2 regions of the Rhodopseudomonas sp. BAL398 genome follow, and region 1 is predicted to be linked to the other one. Evidence: predicted binding sites of a transcription regulator. Region 1 holds the regulator's gene; the other holds the start of a gene.
The links. Region 1 encodes LexA, which represses DNA repair genes until DNA is damaged. Its sites were predicted from a motif close to TGTTCNNNNTGTGTTCNG; they were not measured.
Positions count from the first base shown of each region.

Region 2: RBJ75_RS15450 (ribonuclease T2 family protein) is a predicted target of LexA. The motif match lies at 2,458-2,475, and genes of this name have one in related genera.

Region 1 is NZ_CP133111.1:1,315,777-1,319,951, forward strand. It holds gene glp (gephyrin-like molybdotransferase Glp) at 103-1,314, shown strand; gene lexA (transcriptional repressor LexA) at 1,481-2,191, shown strand; gene RBJ75_RS06285 (ComEC/Rec2 family competence protein) at 2,204-4,175, opposite strand, start outside.
Region 2 is NZ_CP133111.1:3,258,319-3,262,493, forward strand. It holds gene RBJ75_RS15440 (sugar O-acetyltransferase) at 42-596, opposite strand; gene RBJ75_RS15445 (bifunctional riboflavin kinase/FAD synthetase) at 593-1,561, opposite strand; gene RBJ75_RS15450 (ribonuclease T2 family protein) at 1,714-2,382, opposite strand; gene RBJ75_RS15455 (hypothetical protein) at 2,533-2,997, opposite strand; gene RBJ75_RS15460 (hypothetical protein) at 3,187-3,483, shown strand; gene RBJ75_RS15465 (DUF3617 domain-containing protein) at 3,514-4,050, shown strand.

The sequences.
Region 1 (4,175 bases):
CGGCGCCTTGCGCAAAGTGCGGCATCGACATAAGCCGGACACCGCGTTACCGCGCCCCACACCATCGTCCCGCAGGCGCGCGAATCCAAACCGGAGACTGACATGGCCCTGATGCCGGTTGCCGACGCCCTGTCGGCGGTGCTCGACGGCGCGCTGCCGCTGCCCGAGGAAAGCGTCGCGCTCGACACCGCGCATCGCCGGGTTCTGGCGCGCGATCTTGCCGCCCTGCGGACCCAGCCGCCACAGCCGATGTCGGCGATGGACGGCTATGCGGTGCGGGCGGCGGATGTCGCCACCGCCGGCGCCAGGCTGCGGGTGATCGGCGAGGTCGCGGCCGGCCGGCCGGCCGATGTGGCACTGCGTGACGGCGAGGCGCTGCGGATCTTCACGGGCGGGGTGATCCCCGCCGGCGCCGACACGGTGGTGATCCAGGAAGACACGCTGCGCGACGGCGACATCGTCACCATCACCGAAGCGGCGCAGCCCGGCCGGCATATCCGCCCGGCCGGAATCGATTTTGAGACGGGCCAGGTGCTGCTGCGCCGCGGAACCAGGCTCAGCGACCGTGATCTATCGCTGGCCGCCGGGATGAACCATCCGATGCTGCCGGTGCATCGGCGCCCATTGGTGGCGATGCTCGCCACCGGCGACGAATTGGTGATGCCGGGCACCGAGCCGGGTCCTGGACAGATCGTCTATTCCAACGGCTATGCGCTGCGGGCATTGGCGCGTGATGAGGGCGCCGAGATCACCGATCTCGGCATCGCCGCCGATACGATGGAGGCCACCACCTCGGCGATCCGGCGGGCACGCGATGCCGGCGCCGATCTGTTGGTCACCACCGGCGGCGCCTCGGCCGGCGACCACGACATGGTCAAACGCGCGCTGGAGGCCGAAGGCGTCGATCTGGCATTCTGGAAGATCGCAATGCGGCCGGGCAAACCGATGATGCATGGCCGGCGCGGGGCGATGGCGGTGATCGGCCTGCCCGGCAATCCGGTGTCGTCCTATGTCTGCGCCTTCCTGTTCATGGTGCCGCTGATCCGGGCGCTGGCGGGACGCCACGAGGTGCACCACGTACCCCAGCCGGCCAAGCTTGGCGGCGACCTTCCCGCCAATGACCAGCGCCAGGACTATGTCCGCGCCCGGCTCGAGATCGACCCGGACGGACAATTGCTGGCGACGCCGGTGCAACGCCAGGATTCCTCGCTGCTGGGCAAGCTCGCCGCGGCGCAGGCCCTGGTGATCCGTTCACCATTCGCCCCGGCGGCCAGCGCCGGTTCGGCCTGTACCATCCTGAAGCTCCCCTTGTAGCAAAAGCTCAAATTGTTACCGGCAAATTATGGGGTTGCAGAACACATATGGAACATATAGTGTTCGTTCATGATTTGTTTCTGGCCGTGCGGTTCTGGCAATCTGCATTTGGGGGCTCTTGTGGCGCCTTGCGGAACATGCGGCGACAGACTGGGGATTGGTCGAGATGCTCACGCGCAAACAATATGAATTGCTGCGATTCATCAACGAGCGGCTGAAGGAAGCCGGCGTCCCCCCCTCGTTCGACGAGATGAAGGATGCGCTGGATTTACGCTCCAAATCCGGCATTCACCGGCTGATCACCGCGCTGGAAGAGCGCGGCTTCATCCGCCGGCTGCCCAATCGCGCCCGCGCCATCGAAGTCATCAAGTTGCCGGAGATGGGCATCAATCCCGGCGGCAACGGCCGTCGCGGCTTCACTCCGAGCGTAATCGAAGGCAATCTGGGCAAGGTTCGCCCCGCCAGCTCCAACCCCGCCGAGGATGATTCCAGCCGCAACGTCTCGGTGCCGGTGATGGGCCGGATCGCCGCCGGCACGCCGATCGAGGCGTTGCAGACCCGCAGCCACACCATCAGCGTGCCGCCCGACATGCTCGGCGCCGGCGAGCACTACGCGCTGGAAGTGCGCGGCGATTCGATGGTCGATGCCGGCATCCTCGACGGCGACATGGCGCTGATCCAGCGCCATGAGAGTGCCGAGACCGGCGACATCGTGGTGGCGCTGATCGACGAGGAGGAAGCCACGCTGAAGCGGTTCCGCCGACGCGGCGCCTCGATCGCGCTGGAGCCAGCCAACGCCTCCTACGAAGTTCGGATCCTGCCGCCGAACCGGGTGCGGATTCAGGGCAAGCTGGTCGGGCTGTATCGTAAATACTGAGGCTGTTCGCGCTCAGTCGGTGTCGCGCTGATCGGTTGGCGCGGGCGTTGCGTCGACCGGCGCCGCGCCCCGCGACGAAGTGCTGATCCGGGCCGTCGTGGCGTTCGGATCGGCCGGCGCCCAGGGCCGATCGGTGCCGCGCGGGCGGACCGCGTCGATTGCCCATCCATCGCCCCCATCGCGGCCGCGCCGCAAGGCCAGCGCGCCGCCGCGGCGCCATTGCTCCGGACCGATCAGCCGCGCCGCGCAATCGTCCGGCGCAGGCAGCGCGCTGACGATCACGGCCGCGCGCGTGCAATCATCGTCCAGCGCCTCCGGGCGCTTCGCCAGCGCCACCAGCGCGCCGTCCGCCAGCGCCGTGACGCAGCCGTCGGCGTCGCAGGATACGTCTTGCGTCAGCGACCCATCGCCGCCCTGGCGCGAATCGCCATCCGCCGCCAGCCATTCCTTGAGCAGGAAGGCGTCGTTGCCGCTCTGCATCAGCCGTAGCCGGCCGTCGGCGCCCCGTACCGCGACTTGCCGGCCGTCATCCGACACCCGCATCGCAGGCTGCGGCTTCAGCAGCGCCCAGCCCGCCGCCACGGCGATCGCCAGCGCACCGGCAAAGCGCAGCGGCGTGCGCAACAGGGCGAGCGCAATCATCCCGATGGTGGCGAGCAGGAGCGCTCCGGTGCCGAACGCCGCGACCCGGCCGATCGCGCCGGGCAGTGCCGCGACCCATTGCGCCACCACGATCATCCAGTCGATGCCGATTTCCATCAGCCGCCAGAACACGCCGTCGAAGCCGAACGGCATCGCCACCAGCCCCAGCAGGCCCGCCGGCATCACCAGGGCCGAGACCACGGGCATTGCCGCCAGATTGGCCAGCACCCCATAGGGGGTGGCGCGGTGGAAGTGAAACGCCGCATAGGGCGTGGTGGCCAGGCCCGCGACCAGCGACGCCAGCGCCAGCATGGCGATCTCGCGGCCGCCCCACAGCGCCGCGCGCGCGGTCGCCGAGTGGTCGGGCGCGGCCAACAGCGCCGGCATCCCAATCTGGACCAGCGCCACCAGCCCCAACGTGGCGGCGAACGACATCTGGAAGCTCGGATGCACCAGGGCTTCCGGCGCGATCAGCAGCACCACTAACGCGGCCACCGCCAGCGTCCGGAAGGTGATGGCGCGGCGATCGACCATCACGGCGATCAGCACCACGGCGGTCATCAAAAACGAGCGCTGCGTCGCCACCTCGGCGCCGGACAGCAGCAGATAGAACGCCGCGGCCGCCAGCGCCGCCGCGGCAGCCGCTTTCTTGATCGGAAACGTCACCGTCAGCGCCGGGATCAGCGCCAGCAGCGCGCGCACCACGAAGAACACCACGCCGGCCACCACCGCCATGTGATAGCCCGAGATCGACAGCACATGGCCGAGCCCGGAGATGAACATCGCGTCGTTGACCGGCGTCGAGATCGCGTCGCGCCGCCCGGTCAGCAAGGCGGTGGCGATCGCGCGCGTGTCGCCGTCCAGCGTCAATCGGATCCTGGCATCGATGGCGTCGCGCAGATTCTGCATCAGGGCGGCGTAGCGCAGCCGCCAGCCGCCATCGCCCGGCGGGTCGCGTGGTGTGATGGCGCCCATCACGAAGCCGGACGCCGCGATGCCCTGGAAATACAGGTCGCGGCCGAAATCGTAGCCGCCCGGTCGCAACGGCGCCAGCGGCGGCTGCAGCCGGGCCTTCAAGGCGACGAAGCTGCCGACCGCGGGCGCGGCTCCCTTCTTCACCGACAGCCGCACCCGTTCGAGTTTGATCGGCCGGCGCGGGCTGTCCATGGTCGCGACCCGCAGCACGAAGCGATCGCTGCGCGTGCGATCCTCACGGGTCTCGACATAGCCCTGCAGCGAAACCGAATAGAGTGGCCTCGACAGCACCTGATGGGCGATCCAGGCGGCCTTGAGGCAGGCGGTGGCAAAGCCGGCGGCGAGCGCCGCGATCAGCACCGCAAGC
Region 2 (4,175 bases), 1.9 Mb from region 1:
GCGCCCCGGAATGACGGCATTCCTGGCCTCGGACGATCGATCTAGCCAGCAATCGGCCGGGCCGGATTGCCCGCCACCGTGGCGCCGGGCGCGACGTCGCGGGTTACCACGCTGCCTGCGCCGATCACCGCGCCGTCGCCGATGGTGATTCCGGGCAGGATGATGGCGCCGCCGCCGATCCAGACGTCGCAGCCGATCCGCACCGGGCGGCCGAATTCAAGGCCGTCACGGCGGGCGGCGGCGTCGCGGGGGTGGTCGGCGGCGTAGATCTGCACCGCCGGACCGATCTGGGTGCGGTCGCCGATGCTGACCGACACCACATCGAGAATGACGCAGTTGAAATTCAGGAAAACGCCGGCGCCAAGGCAAATATTGTAGCCGTAGTCGCAAAAGAACGGCGGCCGCACCACCGCGCCCTCGCCGACCTGAGCAAAATGCTCCGACAGCAGGACGTGGCGATCGGCGGCGAGCAGCGCGCCGGCGGCGTTATAGCGGACCAGCCAGGCCTTGTTGGCGCTGGCATCGGCCTGCAATTCCTTATCCCCAGGGCGATACAATTCGCCCGCCAGCATCTTCTGCTTTTCGGTCTTGGTCATCCCACCTTGCCGAGCACCGGGAACGCGCCGTGGTCGGCGGCCAGAGCCGCCTTGGCGCGGGCGCTGTCGTCGTCCATCTGGCGCACAAGCGCTTCGGCGCCTTCGAATTTCTCCTCGTCGCGGATATGGGCGATGAAGGCGACATCGAGGGTTTCGCCGTAGAGCTCGGCCTTGAAGTCGAACAGGAACACCTCCAGCAGCGGCGCGCCATTGTCGAAAGTCGGGCGGCGGCCGAAATTGGCGACGCCGTCGATATGCTGGCCGTTGCGGCCGACCCGCACCGCATAAATGCCGTGCTTGAGCCCGCAATTGGCGTCGAGCCGGATATTGGCGGTGGGATAGCCGAGCTCGCGGCCGCGCTTTTCGCCGTGGATCACCTCGCCGGTGACGAACCAGGGGCCGCCCATCATCTCGGTGGCGGCGGCGATATGGCCCTGCTCCAGCGCCTTGCGGATCGCGCTGGACGACACCGGATGGTCGCCGAAATCGATATGGGGCTGGACGTCCACCTCGATGCCGAGCGCCGGCGCCTCGCCGACCAGCATGGCAGGCGAGCCGCCCCGGCCCTTGCCGAAATGGAAATCATAGCCGACCGCGATGCCCTGGACGCCGAGCCGCGCGACCAGCTCCTGGCGGATGAAGTCATGCGCCGTGGTGGCGGCACGCGCGGCGTCGAACGACAGGATCACCGCGCCGTCGAGGCCGGTGCCGGCCAGCAGCCGCAGCTTGCCGGCCTCGTCGGTGAGCCGGAATTGCGGCGTGTCGGGGCTGAAAAAGCTGCGCGGATGCGGCTCGAACGTCACCGCCAAGGCCGGCGCGCGGCGGATCCGCGCCATTTCCTTGCAGGCCGCGATCACGGCGCGGTGGCCGAGATGGACGCCATCGAAATTGCCCATCGCCACCACCGCCCCTTTGGGGATCGCGGACGCGGGCGTGGTGTCGCGGATAACGGCAAAACCAGTCATTGTCGGATTCAATCGGTCATTCTGAGGTGGGAGCGGGACGGTGACGCGGAGCCGCAATCGAAGTCAAGACGGCGCAACGGCGATGTCGCGACTGCGACCACCGTTGCCGTTGCCGTTGCGTGGCCATCGGAGCAAAAGCCGGGCCGCGCGCATCAGCCGCCGCGCATCGGCGGCATCACCACGGAATTGCGGCGGCAGGCGCGGCGGTCGGTCTCCTCGCAGGCCCGGAATTGCAGATTCTTGCTGAGGCAGATCCGCACCTCGCTGAGCCGGTTGCGGTCGCAACTCACCGCGATCGCCGAAGCGCTCAGGCCCGGATTGACCTTGATGAAGGCTTCCTCGAGCGCCTGCGGCGTGATGGTCACTTGCTGCTGCAGGTCGAGAAAATCCGGCGGTATCTTGACAGCGGCGCGGGCCTTGCGGACGGTTTCGAAATAGGCCCGCTGGCCGAGCCCCGAACAGGTGCCGTGCTTGTCCCATTGGCTGTAGACCAGCCCCGGCGCCGGCATCAGATCGAGCATCGACGTCATGATGTCGCGGCTGAGCCGCGGCGCCGGCCGCTCGCAAAAATCAGGAAAGCCGCGCTCATATTGCGGCCACAGCCCATGCACGATGAAGGAATAGGGCCGTCCGCCGCATTGGATCTGCTGGGCGCGGCTATGGCTGCCGCGCTCGGCCGCCTTGGCGCAATAAGACGGCGACCATGACAGGCTCAGCACGTAGAAATCGAACTCGCCGGGGGCGTTTTGGCGGCGATCCAGCGCCGCGGCGCCGCCCGGCAGCAGCAGCGCCAGCGTGCCGACAAGTAGCGCCAGCGCCATCAATTTCCGGCCGATCAAATCAGACATGATGAGGGGTCCCGCGGTTCATTGACACGGAACCCGTAGCGGGCAAGCCGAAACATTTCAAGAACAGCAACGGCGTCTGCCAGACGAATACCGTCCGACAGGCGAACCGGGCCTGCGGCCCGATCAGGGCTTGGCGGCCTTGCAGCGCGGATTATAGGCCCAATTGCGGTCCAGCCCGACGACGCAGAATTCCACGCCATCGCCGAAGCCGGCCAGGCCGCCATCCTCGACGATCGAGAAATTGACCGCACGCGGCTTGCCGTCGCTCAGCATCGCGTCGGCGGTACAAAAGCGCCGCGGAATGGTCGCTGAATCCCAGGGGCGAAATGCAACTTCACGGACCTGGGCAAAGCCGGTGATGCGCAGCGCGGAATTCCAGAACGTGCCCTCTTTGTCCGCGAAGCGGCTGGCAATGGTCCCCAAAACCTGCTCGCAGGCCGGCAGATTGCCGTCATAGCGCGGACCCGACAGCCAGAAATTCATCTCCAGCGGGTTGGCGGCGCGGGCCGGCGCCATGGCCAGCAGCATCGCCACCGCAGCCATCACGGCCGCGCCAGCGGGGATCTTGAAACGGGAGGCAAAGCGCATGGGACATCCGCCGATTATTCTGTGAGCCCGACGGTGCCGCGAAGCCCGTGCGAGGTCAAGTGCAACGCGGCCACACCCGCCCGCAACTCCGCGCCGACCGAGCCGCCGCGCTTTTCATCGCTGCCGATGCGCTCTAGTGTCGGTCCCGCAATGATGGAGATTCCGATGCAAAATATCCTGGCGCGGCCGATGCTGGTGCGACCGCTATTGGTGCTGGGCGTTGCGCTGATCAGCGCCATGCTCGCCAATGGCGTGGCGCGCGCCGATTATGTGCCGCCGGTCACGGGCAACGATACCGGTGGAATCATCTCCTATAATCTGGTCGGCCAGGTCGATGTTCGCGCCATCGCGGTCCAGCACTGCGCACGCTACGGCAAGGTGGTGAAACTGACCGGCGTGCAGGCCAATTATGGCGGCTACATTTCCTTTGCCTGCCGCTGGGTGCCCTATGGCGCCAATGAGCGACCGCTGCGCACCCGCTATTGAGCGCCGCCGTCGCCTGACCGGGAGCTCGCCATGACCACGTCAACTGGGCGGTTGCTGTGGCTGCCACTTGCCGCCTTGCTGGGCACCGCTCCGGCATGGCCCTCCGACGCGGTCGAGCTGCCGGTCCGCAAGCCGGGCCTGTGGGAGATGAAGATGGACGGCGGCGCGCAGCTGCCGACCGTCACCATGCAGCATTGCACCGACGAGACCATCGACAAGCAGATGAGCACGGCGTTCTCGCCGATGTCGAAAGAGGTTTGCGCCAAAAACGAAATCCGCAAGACCGCCACCGGCTACAGTACCGACGCCGACTGCAGCGCGGGCGGGATGTCGACGAAAACCCATGCCGACATCACCGGCGATTTCAATTCCGCCTACACCGTCAAGGTGACCTCGCACCAGGACGGCGGCCCGACAGAGGTGCCGCGCGACGCCACCATGATGCTGCAAGCCAAATGGCTCGGCGCCTGCAAGCCCGGTCAGAAGCCCGGCGATGTCGTGATGCCGGGCGGCTTCAAGATGAACATCAAGGATATCGAGAAGCTCAAAGCCCTGATGCCGAAATAGCGCAACTCATCGGCGATCGGCCATCGGCCGACCGCTGCGCTGCATCTCGGCAGAACAGGCGTTGACAGCGGCGCGCGGCCCGGCAATGTAATGTTATAACATCGAGGGAGCCATCCTCGGTGGCG